4 regions of the Streptomyces sp. NPDC001832 genome follow, and region 3 is predicted to be linked to each of the others. Evidence: riboswitches for the same ligand, from Rfam matches in the RefSeq annotation. Region 3 holds a riboswitch; each other region holds the start of a gene.
The links. Region 3 has a riboswitch for cyclic di-AMP ahead of ABT115_RS25480 (M23 family metallopeptidase). Riboswitches for the same ligand answer to the same signal wherever they lie in the genome.

Region 1 (3,956 bases), on a different contig from region 3:
TGTGGGACGGACTCGAAGGACTCGAGAAACGCTTCCAGGCCGAGTCCGTGACGACCCCCAGCGGCGTCACGCACATGACCTTCACCCGGCCGTAGCAACCGCCTGCACAGGGGCAATCGGCCTCGGTCTCCCACCCCGCACGCTCCGAAGGCCGACAGGACGAACATCACTTCCAGGCACAGCACCACGTTCGCCGTCGACACGGCCGGCCAGGGCGCGCCGCTGATCCTGATCGACAGCGCCTTCAACGACCGCGCGACCGTGGCCGGGCTCGCCAACATGATGCCGGTCGTTGACCTTCACACCCTCCCGTGCGCAAACGGTCCAGCCCAGGCGGCGCAGCGCCATCCACGCGTTCGACGGCAGCTTCCTTCGCCCGGGGTCCTCACCGTGGGCCAGCGTGTCCACGTCGGCGGTGTTCCAGTGCTCGGCCAGCGCGCTTCGGTCATGCCCGCCACGAGGCCGGCACACGAGCCCACCCGTTCCGCCAGAGCAGCGCAGGTGAGGACTTCGCCGGTCTTTTCGTCCACGCCCGACCGGGCGAGGGCGCGGGCACAGGCGGTGCGGGAGATCTCGCCGTCGGCGAGGGGCGGTTCTCCTTCAGGCCAGAGCCACGGTCCCGGACGACCTTGAGGATCTCTCCGGCAGAGGTGGCCCGAAGCTCCTGCTCCTGGGTTTCCAGACAGGACTCCTGTCCCAAGGGGCCGGAGACGCGCACATACAGAACCTCCCGACGGGGCGGGAGGATGCGGAGGCGCTACCGCGCTTGCCGTCGATGGCCCACTGGCGAAGCGTCATCGGGTGTATCCCGAGACGCTTCGCCGCCTTGGACGTGCGCAGCAACTCCATGCACGCAACTGCATACGCACAAACGCTAGGGATAACTAACGAAGTTGATGAGCCTATGAGCCTAGAGCGGCAGGAGGTCCGGCCGCTTCGCCTCGACACGGTCGCCGGAGGACTCGCCTCGCAGCCGCCGTCCGATCCACGGGACCAGGTACTCGCGTGCCCAGTGGATGTCGTCGCGCCGTACTTCGAGTACGCCGCGCTGCGCCTGCGGGGGCCATTCCTGGTCCGGGTCGGCCGGCACGTCGATGCCGAGGACCTGGGCGGCGCGCAGCGCGACCCTGGTGTGTCCCTCGGGCGACAGATGGAGCCTGTCGTCGTCCCAAGCGCGCCTGTCCTGAACGGACCGTAGCGACCACAGGTCGAGGACCGGGCAGTCGTAGCGGTCGGCGATGGACCGCACATGCGCGGTGTAAGTGGCGATCTTGCCGCGCAGATGCCGCAGCACGGGAACGCCTCGGGTATCGAAGCCGGTGGTGACCAGGACGATGCCGACCGATTCGGTCAGCTCGGCGACCGCGCGCTCGAAGCGCTCGGCCACGTCGTCGGGATCGGTGCCGGGCCTGATGATGTCGTTGCCGCCCGCGCAGAAGCTCACCAGGTCGGGTGCGAGTTCCTTGGCGCGCGGCACCTGCTCCTCGACGATCTGGTCGAGGAGGCGCCCGCGTACGGCGAGATTGGCGTACCCGAAATTCCCGTGAGCGGAGCCTTCGGTGCTTGTCCCCGCATCGGGCTCAGGGAGCTGGTCCGCGAGAAGTGTCGCGAAACGGTCCGCCCAGCCGACGAAGGTTCCGTCGGGGCCGGGGTCGCCGACTCCCTCGGTGAAGCTGTCGCCAATCGCTGCGTACGACTCGATGACGCCATGCCGGTTGATGACGCCACGTTGATTTTTTTTCGAATCGTCTGCCACGAACGCTTATCCTGCACCGTCGAATGTGACCTACGCGACCGTAATAAGAGGTTGGGGGCGAGATGGACGGTCCGGTCAGGTTTCGGCAAAGGGGGGAATAGGCCCGACCGGCAAATGGGGTGGGAGAAGGGGCAGTGCGCCGCTGCACACCGCCCCTTCTGTGTTGCTCAGGTCATGCCTTGTAGCTCAGGTCATGCTTTGCTGCTCAACTGCCCGGCCGTTCGGCTCAGACATAGATGCCGTGCGAAGCCAGGTAGGCGACCGGGTCGATGTCCGAGCCGTACTCCGGGCCCGTGCGGACCTCGAAGTGCAGGTGCGGGCCGGTGGCGTTGCCGGTGGCGCCGGAGAGGCCGATCTGCTGACCGGTGCTCACGGTCTGGCCCGCGGAGACGGAGATCGAGGACAGGTGGCCGTACTGCGAGTAGTGCCCGTCGGCGTGCTTGATGACGACCTGGTTGCCGTACGCGCCACCCCAGCCGGCAGTGACGACGGTGCCGGAGGTGATGGCCTTCACGCTGGTGCCGGTGGAGACGGGGAAGTCGATCCCGGTGTGGCTGCCGCTGGACCAGTTGGAGCCGGAGGCGCGGTATCCGGTGGTGTGGTTGCCGGGCACCGGGTGGCTGTAGCCGGAGCTGTTGCTCTGACTGGCCGGGGCGGAGGTCTCGGACTCCGTGACCGTCGAGGCCTTGTCCGGGGCGGACTTGGCCGGGGCGGACTTCTCCGCGGCCGACGAAGGCGCAGAGGGTGCCTTCGGCGGGAGGGACTCGCCCGTGTCGGCACCGGTGCCGAGCGTCAGCTTCAAGCCCGGGAAGATCAGGCTGGGGTCTTCGCCGACGGCCTGGCGGTTGTCCTCGTACAGCTTCTGCCAACCGCCGTTGATCTCGTGCTCAGCGGCGATCTGCGACAGGGAGTCGCCGGAGACGACGGTGTACGTCGTGGTGGCGGCCTGCTTCTGCGCGGCCGGCTTGGCCGGGGCTGCGTGGTTGGCGGCGGAGGCCGACTGCGGCGCGGCGGTCGGGGCCGAACCCTGCGCGGCGTGGGCACCAGTGGCACCGAGCAGTGGCAGAGCGATGACGGCACCCCCGGCGCTGGCGGCGGCGACGCCACGGGCGATGGCGCTGGACTTCGTACGACGATGCTTACCCGATGTGGGCATGACGTGCTTCCTCTCCGGCGCCTGCGAGGTGAGCTGTCGGGTTCGGGCTGGAGATGCCCGGCCGCGCCGAGCGCGACTTCACCCCGAGCCGGCCGGATTTCTCCGATCGGCGGCCTACCTGGTTCCCCCGCTCCTGCCACGCGATGAGTGGGTGCGAATTCCGGGCGGCGGCAGGATTAGGCGGTCCGCCCGGATTGACGGCGACCGTAAGCGAGTCGGGACGGAGAGAACAAGCCACGGGTTCCGCACCGGAATCCGTGCTCGGAAATCGGTGCGGAATTCCGGTCACACTCCGTGGATTAAGGATCTTGCCTTTCCGCGCCACGCACGGAATACCCGACCGCCCCGCCAGCACAGAACGTCACGGATATGACTCCGCTCACGAGAGGGCAGCCATCTCCCTTACGAGCGGGGCACATTGTGACAAATGCGCCCATTACGGACATGTCATGCTCATCATTCGCGTCGGAGCCTCAGGACCCGCGCGTCGAGATCGCCCCGAAGCCCGGTGTGCAGCCCCCGATGCAGCAGTACCGAACCGTGGTTCACCACCTCCGTATCCAGGCAGGTGTACGTTGCTGCGGGGTCGAGCCCACGCAGCGGCAGGGCCCAGGGCCGCTTCCCGCGCCTCTGCGCCTCCAGCCACATCAGGACCTCGGTCTCGCCCCCGTGGACGTACTGGACCGCGCCGAGTCCGCCGCGCGGGCGCGCAGCCGGTGCAGCGCGCCGCGCTGCACCGCCCGCCGGATCTGCTTGTAGAGATTCACCCAGGCCCGCGCCTCGGCCAGCTTCTCCTCACTCCACTCGGTGAGGTCCCCGCCGACCCCGAGGCACACCGGCCATCGCGCTCACGAAGCAGCGGTTGAAGTCCCATTTCACATAGTCGACGGGCGCGCTGGAGAGCAATGTGTCCAATTGCTCCCACAGATAGTCCTGTACATCGGTGCGGGCCGGATTGAGTACCAGTTGATTACGGAACTCGGTCCGTGCCGGCCCTGGGAAATGCTGCACCCAGTCGGGGCGTGCGCGATAGAGATCGCTGTC
Region 2 (3,956 bases), on a different contig from region 3:
CACCCGCGACCGGCAGAAGGCTGTGACCGCATGACCAAGCTCACCCACGCCCCTGCCCGTACGACCCCCGACGCACGCCCCTCACGCAAGGGCCCCCGATTCGGCCTGATCTGGCTGATCTGGCGCCAGCACCGTGCGGCGTTCTGGACCCTGCTCGCCCTGACGCTCCTGACGACGCTGGCCATGATCTACCTGCGCGGCCAGCTGACGGACTACCTCGCCACGTCCCCCCAGAAGAGCCTCCCGCCCGACATCGAGAAGTACACCGGCCGCCTGTTCAGCGTCGGAAGCTACCTGGGCTACGCCCCCATACTGGCGGGCGTCCTGATCGGCGCCCCGCTGATCGCGGGCGACCTGGAGTCCGGCACCGCAAAGCTGGTGACCTCCCAGTCAGTCAGCCGCCTCCGCTGGCTCACCACGAAGCTCGCGATGCCCGCCGCGCTGATCGCCCTGTCCACCACCGTGCTGGGCGCCGTCTTCACCTGGTGGTGGAACCCGGTCAGGAGCCGTGCCGACAACCTGGACTGGACGAGCAGCGCGTTCTTCGACGTCACGGGGATCATGCCAGCGGCCTACGCCCTGCTCACCTTCACCGTGGGTGCGGCGATCGGCATGCTCCTGCGACGCACGCTGGTGTCGATGGTGGTCACACTCGGCACAGTGGTGGCGATCGGCTTCATCTGGGACCGCTTCCGCCTAAACCTGGGCCACGTCCTGTCGGTCACCACCCACAAGGGCGTAGGCCCCGACGCCCGGCAGCCGGAACTGCCCGCCGGTGCGGTGCAACAGGGCCAAGGCACGTACTTCCTCACCGACTCGGGAACCCGCCTGGACTGGACGACGTGCCTGGACAAGATGGAGAACACCCGAGCCCACACGTCCTGCCTGGAGTCAAAGCACGTCATCGGCTACGCGGCCGACTACCTCCCGGCCTCCCAGATGCAGCCGATGCAGTGGCTGGGAGCAGTCATCATGCTCACAGTCACCGCGGCCATCGTCACGTTCATCGTCGTGTGGGGACGGAAGCGGCTCTTTTGAACCATAGGCCCTGCAGGCCCCGTCGCTGCCTCCTCGTCCGACTCCGAGTCCGATCGAGATATATAGGCACCCCCGCGTCACGCAGAAACCCCGGCCCGGCGCGTACGGGGGATTGGGCGCCGGGCCGGGGAGCTCAGGGAGGAGAGAGCCTGGACTACTTCGTCAGGTGCAGCTGCTGACCCGGGTAGATCAGGTCGGCGTCCGTGACGATGTCCTTGTTCAGCTCGAACAGCTGCTGCCAGCCACCCTCGACCTTCTGGTCGGCGGCGATCTCGCTCAGGGAGTCGCCGGGGGCGACCTTGTACTCGCCGTCGCCCTTCTCGACCTTCCCGCCGGTCGGTGTGGTGACGGTCTCCTTCGACTCGGCCTGCGGAGCGGCGGAGCCGTCCGAGGGGGAGGCGGCCGGGGGCTCGGTGGGCTCGGTCTGCTCCGGCTGGGCCTGCTGCTCCGGCGCGGCCGGGGTGCTCTCCTGCTCGGTGGCATTGGAGCTGGAGCTGGAGGTGGAAGTGGAGTTCGAGGAGGAGCCGGTGTCGACGCCCGGGTCGACGCCGTCGTTGGTCAGGCCGCCGGCACTTGCGCAGCCCCAGGCACCCGGACCCTGCATGTCGAGGAGCTTCTCGGCGGTGGCGATCTGCTGGGCCTTGGTGGCCAGGTCGGCACGGGGGGCGTACTGCGTACCGCCGGCGGCGGCCCAGCTGGACTGCGAGAACTGCAGGCCACCGTAATAGCCGTTACCGGTGTTGATGGACCAGTTGCCACCGGACTCGCACTGGGCGACGGCGTCCCAGGTGGCGACGGAGGCGGCGGAGGCACTGGTCGCGCCCATCAGCGGTACGGCGACAGCGGTACCGGCGACACCTGCGAGCGTGGCGGCACGGACAGCCTTTGACGGGCGGCGGTGCCTGCCCTTGCTGGAAAACAGCATGGAACTTCTCCTCACCGACGCCTACGAGGTGAGCTGTCGGGTTCGGGCCAAGTGAGTTGCCCGGTCGCACGTCCTAGCACGCGACTTCACCCCAAGCCGGCCCCGATGCGTCATTCGACGATCGGGCCCAGCGCCTACCTGGGTCCCCCGCTCCTGCCTACGGCGCTTTACGCGTCTGTTCCCTTCGACCGACGGCAGGATTCGGCGTGACGATCGAAGGGGCCCGCGGTGCGAGCGGTTCTGACCGTAAACATACGCAACCCTCACATTCAAAGACGGACACATCGGACAATCGGCCCGTACTCGCATCTGAGGAACCGTCGTTTTCGCAGGTGGCAGCGGTACGGAGGGGTTCCCAGGCGCGACACGCCAGTTGACGCAAAGAGACCCATGTCTCACTTACACATAATCGGACATAGGTCTCTGAACTACCCAGATTTTTGAGGCCCTTTTGGCCGAATTCAGACTGCCCTCACTTGGCCTTCACGTCGAGATCGAGGCTCTGGCCAGGAAGGATGAGGCCCGGATCGGAGCCGACGGCATCCTTGTTGGCCTCATAGAGCGCGGGCCAGCCACCGGGAACCTTCTGCGCGTCAGCAATCGCCCAGAGGTTGTCGCCGGGGTGCACGGTGTACGCGCCTTCGGCGGCCGACACACCCGCGTCGCGCGCGCCGGCGTCACCGCGGGAGGCATGACGGCCCGACTCACGGCCGGCGCCGCCGTTCGCGTCCCGGCTCCCCTCGGAGGCCGGCGCGCCGCGATGCTTACCACCGACACCGTCGGGCGAATCGGAAGAGCCGGATGAATCGGGCACATCGGAGGGCGGGGTGGCCGACGCGGTGGTCGAATGCTTCGTGGAAGGCTTCGCCTTGCCTGAAGACTTGTCGGCGCCATCCGGGCCCTTCGAGCTCTTCGAACCACCCGTACCGCCCGACGCGCGGCCCGACGGCTTGGTGGTGTCATCGGACGAGGCCGCCGACGTACCGTCAGCCGACTCCGTGCTCTCCGTCGGCTCGGCGGAGGACGCAACCCCCGGGTCGACACCGGGCAGCGTCCCGTCCACCGCGAGGCCGGAGATGACCGCACAGCTGGGCCATGCCTGCGGGCCCTGGTCGTCCAGGACCTTCTCGGCCACGGCTATCTGCTGCGAGCGGCTGGCAAGGTCGGCACGCGGGGCGTACGACTCGCCGCCGTACGCCTTCCAGGTCTTCTGCGAGAACTGAAGGCCGCCGTAGAAGCCGTTGCCGAGGTCGGCGCTCCACATGCCGCCGCTCTCGCATTCGGCCACCTGGTCCCAGGTCGTGGCTTCGGCTGCCTGTGCACTGGCCGCGCCGAGCAGCGGAATGGCGATGGCCGATCCGGTCACGCCCGCGGCGACGACGATGGCGGGTGCCTGACGAGGGCGACGGTGTCTGCCGTTCGCGGAGCCCATGGGGTTGCCTTCCGTGTGACTGACGAGTGACTGGTGAGTCGAACGGTGAACCTAACTGGACTCGAACGTGTGTCACAAGTCGATGCAGCGCAGATCACGTGAAAGTCACAGCGTTGACGGAGTGTCATCTTGCGCCAGGGCGGCCCCCGGTGTGAACTCCACGGGCAGCGTGCGCAGTCCGCGCATGAGGAGCCCGCCACGCCACCGCAAATCGGTAGGTTTCACCGCAAGAAGCAGGTCCGGAAGGCGCTTCAGAAGCGTGGCGAGCGCGGCCTGCCCCTCCAGTCGCGCGAGCGGTGCTGCCATCGCCTGTAGGCGGGACTCGTCCTTCATGAGTTTGGCGAGTTCGCGCCATACGGTGTTCTCGATGTCGTTGGCGTTGAAGTACGGCTCGCCGCACGACTCTTCTTCCACCCGGCCAGCCGCCGTAGCTGACCTTCAGTTAGCCGGGGCCGGCCGAGACGCCCGATACCGTCGCCAGGTGAACCACATTCCGACTCCGGAACTCTTCTCCTGGGAGTTCGCAACCGACCCGTACCCCGCCTACGCCTGGCTGCGCGA
Region 3 (3,956 bases):
TCCGATACGAACTGAGGGGTGCGGGGGCCGGGTGACTTGCGTACGCCTTTGGCCACGCCGGGCGCACGTACTGAAAGCCGGGCGCACGTAGTGAAAGCCGGGCGCACGTACCGAAAGCGGCGGTCATGATTCGCCGAGTGGTCATGAGCGCTCTGGACATGCCGTAGAGTTGTGTTCACCGACGCGGGGTGGAGCAGCTCGGTAGCTCGCTGGGCTCATAACCCAGAGGTCGCAGGTTCAAATCCTGTCCCCGCTACTGAAGAATCAGTCCCGGCACGCACGCAGCGTGCCGGGACTGATTTATTTTTGTTGTGTCCGGGGCGTGGGGCGGTCGGCCCAGGTTGGTGTGAGCTGTACCGCGCACGTACCCCCATTGGCTGATGAGGAGTCGCCGCTGCGCTGCGCTCCGGTGAGCCTGGGGGTGGGGCGCGGTACCGTCCGCAGCCGCGCGCGTACCGGGCAGGAGACCACAGGTGTGGAAGCGGCTGAAGCGGCGCGGCAGACATGCCGGGGGCGGCGACGCCCGTGCCATGCGGTTCGTCCGCATGCTGCCCGCCCTGATGATCCTCGGCGGGCTGGTGTTCGATGTCCTCACCCCGCCGATCTTCACCGCCATTCCGCTGTTTGTGGCGGCGCCGTTGATCGCCGCGCCGTTCTTCTCGCTGACCAGCACCATCTGTACCGGCATTGCCGCGATGGTGGCCGTCACCGTGGTGCGGCTGTCCAGCAACACATTGCCGCCGGCCGTGCCCTTGACCGAGCTGCTCACCCTGGCCACCGTCTCGGCCCTCGCAGTCCTGATCAACACGGTCGTACGGCGCGGCGGTGAGCAGCTGGCCTCCGCGCGGGTCATTGCGGAGACCGCCATGCGGGCGGTGCTGCCGAAGCCGTCCGACCGGATCGGCGGGCTGCATGTGGCGGCGCGGTACGAGGCGGCGCAGGCGGACGAGTACGTCGGCGGCGACCTGTTCGCCGTGATGGACACCCCACAGGGGGTGCGGCTGGTGGTCGGGGACGTACGGGGAAAAGGGATCGGCGCCGTGGAGTCGGTGGCGGTGCTCATCGGGGCGTTCCGGGAGGCGGCCGAGCAGGAGCGTTCGCTGGAAGGCGTGGCGCAGCGGCTGGAGCGGGCGCTGGCGCGGGAGGGGGCTCGGGGCGGGCTGGACGCGGTGGAGGGCTTCACCACCGCCGTGCTGGCCGAGATCCCGTCCGGGGTGTCCCGGGTGCGGATCGTCAACCGCGGTCACCCCGAGCCGATCCTGCTGCATGCGGACGGGGCGCTGGAGGTGCTGGGGCCCTCGGTACCCGCACTGCCGCTCGGGATGGAGCTGGGGGCGTGGCCCGACCGGGCGGACGAATGGGATCTGCCGGCGGGGGCGACCCTGCTTCTCTATACCGACGGTCTCTCTGAGGCGCGGAACGCCGATGGGGTCTTCTACGATCCGGCGGCCCGGCTGCGCGGTCAGATCTTTCCTGGGCCGGAGGAGCTGCTGTCCGCGCTGACCGATGATGTACGGCTGCACACGGGCGGCGAGACGACCGACGACATGGCGCTGCTCGCGGTCGTACGTCCCGCGGAGGGGCAGCTGGACCGGCGCAGGACCGTGAGGATTGTGTCCCTGGAAGAGGCGTGAGGGGTGCGGCAGGTGCGTCGTGCGGGCTGGCTGACTTGTGCGGGTCGGGTGCTTCGCGTGGCCCCAGTGCTTCGCGTGGCCCGGGACGCGGCCTTGGGTGCGGGACGCCACCGTGCGTAACTGAAAGGCGCCGCTCCGCATAACGTTTGACGCAACGTCAGGAACCGGGTAATGGCTGAGGGGCGATCAAGTCATCCTATTGCACCCGGTTGTGTCCCGTAAAGTCCTGGCCAAAGACCTGAGCGATCAGTGGGAACAGCTTGGAATCAGGCCCGTGTGTCTATTAACGTTCGATAACGCAGCGCGGTCGTCCCAGCCGTCGTCAGTGGCGGCACCGTGCGCGAGCGCCGAATTCCGCAAGGGAACCGGGGAACCATCTACATGGGGTGAATCGGACACCTGTGTCTCGTGAGAGGCGTAGGGGCCGTAGGAGACCTTCCTGCTCCGAACCCGTCAGCTAACCCGGTAGGCGAGAAGGAAGGAAAGGAGTGCGCCCCCGTGGCGTCCAACAAGCCTGCCCCCGAAGCCCCCTCTCGGTTCAACCCCGAGTTCAGCTCCGGCTTCGGCGCTGACTTCGGATCCGGTTTCGGCTCCGACCACGGAACCACCGGGACGGGAACGGCGTTCGGCGCCGGTTACGGCACCGAGCCGGGCGGCGACTTCGCCGGTGAGACCGGCAGCGAATTCCGCGTCGACGGCAACGGCCGGCCCGGCGGAAGCTGGGACGAGTGGAACCCCACCGAGGAGTCCGTCCGCCCCGTACGCGGCAAGCACCGCGTCGCCAAGCAGCGCAACGGACTTGCCCGTAGCTCCACGGTGCTCGGGGTCGGCGTCATCGCGGCAGTCGGCGCGGGCGGCATGGCCACCGCGCAGAGCAAGCCGCCGGTCTCCATCTCCCTTCCCGACTCCATCTCGGACAGCCTCCCCGACGCCAAGTCCCTTGCCGGCGTGGGCTCCCTGTTCTCCGGTGAGTCCGAGGCCGACAAGTCCGAGGCCGTCGCCGCTACCGCCCCGCTCACCACCGCCGGCCTCACCACCGCCGAGGCCGAGCAGGGCGCGACGGATGCGGGCGAGGCACTCCGCGCCCGCATCCTCCAGCAGGCCGAGCAGCAGCATGACGCCGCCGCCGCCGAAGCCATGGCGGCCCAGGAGAAGGCGGCCGCGGAGAAGGCCGCCGCGGAGGCCAAGAAGCAGCAGGACGCGGCCGAGGCCAAGGCCGCCGCCGAGAAGAAGAAGGCGGAGGAGGAGGCCAAGGCGAAGGCCGAGGCGCTGCGGCTCGCCAAGCTCGCCGCCAGCTATGCCCTCCCGACCTCCTCGTACACGGTCACCTCGACCTACGGCCAAGCCGGCTCGATGTGGTCCTCCGGCCACCACACCGGACTTGACTTCGCGGCGCCGACCGGCACCCCGATCAAGGCCGTACACGGCGGCACCATCAAGTCCGCAGGCTGGTCCGGCTCGTACGGCTACCGCACGGTGCTGGAGCTCGAGGACGGTACGGAGGTGTGGTACTGCCACCAGTCCTCGATCAGCGTCAGTGTCGGCCAGAAGGTCACCACCGGTGACACCATTGGCCGGGTCGGCGCGACCGGCAATGTCACGGGCCCGCACCTCCACCTGGAGGTCCACACCCCCGACGGCGCGGGCATCGACCCGATGGCCTGGCTGCGCGACAAGGGCCTCAACCCTTGATCCACCGGGCGGCCTACTCCCGGCCCTCGTGATCCGAGCCGGTTCACCGGCCGTTGAACCCCGGCAGCCCTGACGCTCACCCCCGACGTCAGGGCTGCCGGCCTGTCGGAATGGCGGACGCCGCCTGACGAGGACGGCCGGGCCGTCCACGGATCGCGGCCGGCTGCTCGCGAACGCCCCTACTGCGGTGGCGACGTTCGGTGCGGGGTCAGGTACGGGTTGTAGCCGTAGCCGCCGTACTGCGTGTGTTGCGGGAACGGGTGCGCGAACGCGGCCGTCGGCAGGGGGTGGGGGCGCAGGCGTCCCGTAGCCTGCGCCGCGTACGTCAGGGCGGGAGCGGCCACGCCCCTGCGCTGCCAGAGGTGGTGCAGCAGCTCCAGCTCGCGCTCGGCGAAGTCCGGGCCCGCCGCCCCGCGGCGCGCCTGTCGGCGCAGCGAGGCCAGTGACGTCGCGAACGATTCGTACTCGGCGACGGTGCGGGCGGCAGCCCTTCCGCGGGCCTTGGCCTGCGCTTTGGCATGAGCCCTGACCTGGGCCGACGGCCTGGACCCGGGCGACACGTGCCCCGGTCCGAATCCTGGCGCGTGCCCTGGCCCGAATCCTGGCGCGTACGCCGTTCCGTACGGGCTT
Region 4 (3,956 bases), on a different contig from region 3:
TGCCGGTTCGCCGTGCTGTTCGGCGACCCGCAACTCGCTCTGACCGCCGTCCAGCGGGTGCTCGATGTCACCGCGGAAGAGGTCCAGGCGGTCGCCAAGGCCCAGCTGCGCCCCGACAACCGGGCGGTGCTGGTCTACGAGCCGGTCGAATCGGCCGAGCCCGCAGACGCAGCGGACGCCGAGACCGGCGCCGACGACACCGACGCGCACGAAGGAGCGGACAAGTGACCGAGGCTGCCGCGACTGGAGTTTCGATGCAGTACCACCCGCAGCCGGCTCCCGGCGTCGCCCGCCCCTGGGCCTTCCCCGCGCCGGAGCGATGCGCCCTGCCCAACGGCCTCACGGTGCTGCGCTGCCACCGCCCGGGCCAACAGGTCGTGGCGGTCGAGATCTTCCTCGACGCCCCGCTGGACGCCGAGCCCGAGGGCCTGGACGGCGTGGCCACGATCATGTCGCGGGCGCTGTCCGAGGGCACCGACAAGCACACCGCCGAAGAGTTCGCCGCCGAGCTGGAGCGCTGCGGCGCCACCCTCGACGCGCACGCCGACCACCCCGGCGTCCGGGTCTCCCTGGAAGTCCCGGCCTCCCGGCTGGCCAAGGCTCTCGCACTGGTTGCCGAGGCACTGCGGGCGCCCGCCTTCGCCGACAGCGAGATCGAACGGCTGGTACGCAACCGGCTGGACGAGATCCCGCACGAGCAGGCCAACCCGGCCCGGCGCGCAGCCAAGCAGCTCTCCAAGGAGCTCTTCCCGGCCGCGGCGCGAATGTCGCGCCCGCGCCAGGGCACCGAGGAGACGGTGGAGCGGATCGACTCGGCGGCTGTGCGTGCCTTCTTCGACGCCCACGTCCGGCCGTCCACGGCGACCGCCGTGGTCGTCGGTGACCTCACCGGCATCAACCTGGACGCCCTGCTTGCCGACACCCTCGGCGACTGGTCGGGAGACACCGCGGAGCCCCGTCCCGCCCCGCCGATCACCGCCGACGACACCGGCCGAGTGGTGATCGTCGACCGTCCGGGCGCGGTGCAGACGCAGCTGCTGATCGGCCGGATCGGCGCCGACCGGCACGACAGCGTATGGCCGGCCCAGGTGCTGGGCACTTACTGCCTGGGCGGAACGCTCACCTCCCGGCTGGACCGTGTGCTGCGCGAGGAGAAGGGCTACACCTACGGCGTCCGGGCCTTCGCCCAGGTGCTGCGGTCCTCGGCCCCGGGTTCCGCCTCGGGGGCGACGGGTGCCGCGATGCTTGCCATCAGCGGATCGGTGGACACGGAGTCCACGGGGCCGGCGCTGAAGGATCTGTGGACGGTCCTGCGGACCCTGGTGGTCGAAGGGCTGACCGATGAAGAGCGCGAGACGGCCGTGCAGAACCTCGTGGGTGTCGCGCCGCTGAAGTTCGAGACGGCGGCCTCGGTCGCGGGCACCCTCGCCGACCAGGTCGAGCAGCACCTCCCGGACGACTACCAGGCACAGCTGTATGCCCGGCTCGTGGAGACCGGCACGGTCGAGGCGACCGCAGCCGTGGTCAACGCGTTCCCGGGTGACCGGCTGGTCACGATCCTTGTCGGTGACGCGGCACAGATCGAGGAGCCGGTCCGGGCCCTGGGCATCGGAGAGGTGTCGGTGGTCGCCGGCTGACAGTCGTGCCCGCCGCGGACGCCGGACGGCCGGCCGGGCCGAGGCGGACGCCGCCCGCCCGGCCGGCCTGTTGCGTGTGACAGTCCACCGGTCGACTGTCACGTTCGACCGAGCACCGACGGAACCGGCCGGCCCACCGACCCGTCACGCGTTCATATCGGGACAGAAAAGGAAGACCCGGGTGAGATCTCACTCACACGGGTCTTCCTTTTTTGTTCGTTTTTTGGGGAGGTTGCCTGTTTGCCCTGTGGGATGCGCTACAAAACGCCCTGTCCGTTTGGTGAATGAAAGTGACCCCCCTTAGCGTCAGCTGGGCTGTCCGTCACTCGTATGCCGCATCCGCGACGTACCGGACAGCCATCGCCGAGTCCCTGTCAGGCGTGAGCCTGGGGAGCCGGGGACCCATGGAGTCCCTGGGGTGAATCGGATGCCTGAGCCTCGGTGAGGCCGGGACGTCCGTAGGAGACCTTCCTGCTCCGAACCCGTCAGCTAACCCGGTAGGCGAGAAGGAAGGAAAGGATCAGCCCCTTCATGGCGTTCACCCGTGCCACCGGGAAGCATCGTGCCCCGAGCCGACTGACGCGCAGGAGCGCGAAGATCGCCGGAGTCGCGGCTCTGGCCACCACCGGCGTCGTCGGCGGCATGGTCTCTCCGGCCCTCGCCGCGGACTCCTCCGTCAGTGAGACCGGTCTGAACCAGGTCATAGCCATCGAGGGCGCCATCGCCGACCAGATCGACGCCCAGGCCGACGCGCAGAAGCACCAGGCCGATGTTGCGGCGAAGGCGGAGGCCAAGAAGAAGGCCGAGGCCAAGAAGAAGGCCGAGGCCAAGAAGAAGGCCGACGCCAAGAAGAAGGCGAAGGCCGAGGCCGAGGCGCGCGCCGAGGAGGCCCGCGCCGCCCGGTCTGCCGAGCGCGCTCGCCTGGGTTCCTACCAGCTTCCGGTCGCCGGCTCTTACGTCACCACCGGCTACAAGTCCAGCGGCTCGCTCTGGTCCTCCGGCAGCCACTCGGGCATCGACTTCCACGCCGCGTCCGGCAGCTCCGTCGTCGCTGTCGGCGCCGGCACGGTCGTCGAGGCAGGCTGGGGTGGCGCGTACGGCAACAACGTCGTGCTCCGGATGACGGACGGTACGTACACGCAGTACGGCCACCTCTCCTCGATCAACGTCTCCGTCGGCCAGAGCGTCGGCGCCGGCCAGCAGATCGGCCTCTCCGGCTCGACCGGCAACTCCACCGGCCCGCACCTCCACTTCGAGGCCCGGACCACGCCGTCGTACGGCTCAGACATGGACCCCGTCGCCTACCTGCGCGCCCACGGCGTCAACGTCTGACGACGCTTCACCCGCATCATCTCTTCGAAGGCCCCTGCAGCACTGCCGGGGCCTTCGCCGTGCCCGACCTTCGCGCCGTCCCGCAAACGTTGGCGGCTTCCTTTGGGCTGCCTGAATTCGCTCCCGCCCCCGAATAGGACAAACACACCTCGCGGTCTCCCGGGTCAGGAAAACGAAAAAGCCGCGACCCCGAATGCAGGTGCCGCGGCTCTCTCACAGGACATGGTTCAGACGGTCTCCGGAAGCTCGTCAAGGCCTTCGGCGACAAGCTTCGCCAGACGGTCCAGGGCGGCTTCGGAGTCGTCCGCCTCGGACGCGAGCACGATCTCCTCGCCGCCGTGCGCGCCAAGACCGAGCACCGCGAGCATGGAGGCGGCGTTCACCGGGTTGCCGTCGGCCTTGGCGATCGTCACGGGGATGCCGGAAGCCGTGGCGGCACGGACGAAGATGGAAGCGGGGCGGGCGTGCAGCCCCTCGGCCCAACCGACGTTGACGCGGCGCTCAGCCATGGTTCTGCCCTTCATGAAGCAATGGTTGTCTAGACCAGTCTCTCATGTGGTGCGCGGTGCTCCGGCCGAACCGGGGCACGCCCACAACCCGTGCTGTGCCCGCCGATCGGCCCCCTCAGACTGCCCCGGCCCCAAGAACTACGCGACCGCTGACGCAGTCGTAGTCTTTGCGCATGCAGCCCTCGCCGGAGCAGAGTCCGCATCACGCGTATCCCGACCACTGGGAAGCGGACGTGGTCCTCCGTGACGGAGGAACCGCCCGGATCAGGCCCATCACCACGGACGACGCCGAACGGCTGGTCAGTTTCTACGAGCAGGTCTCCGACGAGTCGAAGTACTACCGTTTCTTCGCCCCGTACCCGCGCCTGTCCGACAGAGACGTGTACCGCTTCACCCATCACGACTACGTCGACCGGGTGGGGCTCGCGGTCACGGTCGGCGGCGAGTTCATCGCGACCGTCCGCTATGACCGGATCGA

Region 1: another riboswitch for cyclic di-AMP. It lies ahead of ABT115_RS10480 (M23 family metallopeptidase); the one in region 3 lies ahead of ABT115_RS25480 (M23 family metallopeptidase).
Region 2: another riboswitch for cyclic di-AMP. It lies ahead of ABT115_RS28950 (transglycosylase family protein); the one in region 3 lies ahead of ABT115_RS25480 (M23 family metallopeptidase).
Region 4: another riboswitch for cyclic di-AMP. It lies ahead of ABT115_RS17085 (M23 family metallopeptidase); the one in region 3 lies ahead of ABT115_RS25480 (M23 family metallopeptidase).

Annotation. Positions count from the first base shown of each region.
Region 1 is NZ_JBEOYU010000009.1:107,907-111,862, forward strand. Features, by position in the region: gene ABT115_RS10470 (dihydrofolate reductase family protein) at 1-95, shown strand, start outside; gene ABT115_RS10475 (SGNH/GDSL hydrolase family protein) at 911-1,756, opposite strand; gene ABT115_RS10480 (M23 family metallopeptidase) at 1,983-2,912, opposite strand; cyclic di-AMP (ydaO/yuaA leader) riboswitch at 2,916-3,072, opposite strand; partial or broken gene ABT115_RS10485 (GH36 C-terminal domain-containing protein) at 3,369-3,956, opposite strand, start outside.
Region 2 is NZ_JBEOYU010000061.1:16,336-20,291, forward strand. Features, by position in the region: gene ABT115_RS28940 (ABC transporter ATP-binding protein) at 1-34, shown strand, start outside; gene ABT115_RS28945 (ABC-2 membrane transporter-related protein) at 31-1,038, shown strand; gene ABT115_RS28950 (transglycosylase family protein) at 1,193-1,963, opposite strand; cyclic di-AMP (ydaO/yuaA leader) riboswitch at 1,967-2,138, opposite strand; gene ABT115_RS28955 (transglycosylase family protein) at 2,436-3,395, opposite strand; partial or broken gene ABT115_RS28960 (cytochrome P450) at 3,501-3,701, opposite strand; gene ABT115_RS28965 (cytochrome P450 family protein) at 3,763-3,956, shown strand, end outside.
Region 3 is NZ_JBEOYU010000042.1:41,102-45,057, forward strand. Features, by position in the region: gene ABT115_RS25465 (SPFH domain-containing protein) at 1-15, shown strand, start outside; tRNA gene ABT115_RS25470 (tRNA-Met) at 183-256, shown strand; gene ABT115_RS25475 (PP2C family protein-serine/threonine phosphatase) at 531-1,634, shown strand; cyclic di-AMP (ydaO/yuaA leader) riboswitch at 1,970-2,121, shown strand; gene ABT115_RS25480 (M23 family metallopeptidase) at 2,133-3,326, shown strand; gene ABT115_RS25485 (PrsW family intramembrane metalloprotease) at 3,506-3,956, opposite strand, start outside.
Region 4 is NZ_JBEOYU010000019.1:8,534-12,489, reverse strand. Features, by position in the region: gene ABT115_RS17095 (M16 family metallopeptidase) at 1-228, shown strand, start outside; gene ABT115_RS17090 (M16 family metallopeptidase) at 255-1,637, shown strand; cyclic di-AMP (ydaO/yuaA leader) riboswitch at 1,989-2,156, shown strand; gene ABT115_RS17085 (M23 family metallopeptidase) at 2,169-2,969, shown strand; gene ABT115_RS17080 (HPr family phosphocarrier protein) at 3,197-3,478, opposite strand; gene ABT115_RS17075 (bifunctional acetate--CoA ligase family protein/GNAT family N-acetyltransferase) at 3,652-3,956, shown strand, end outside.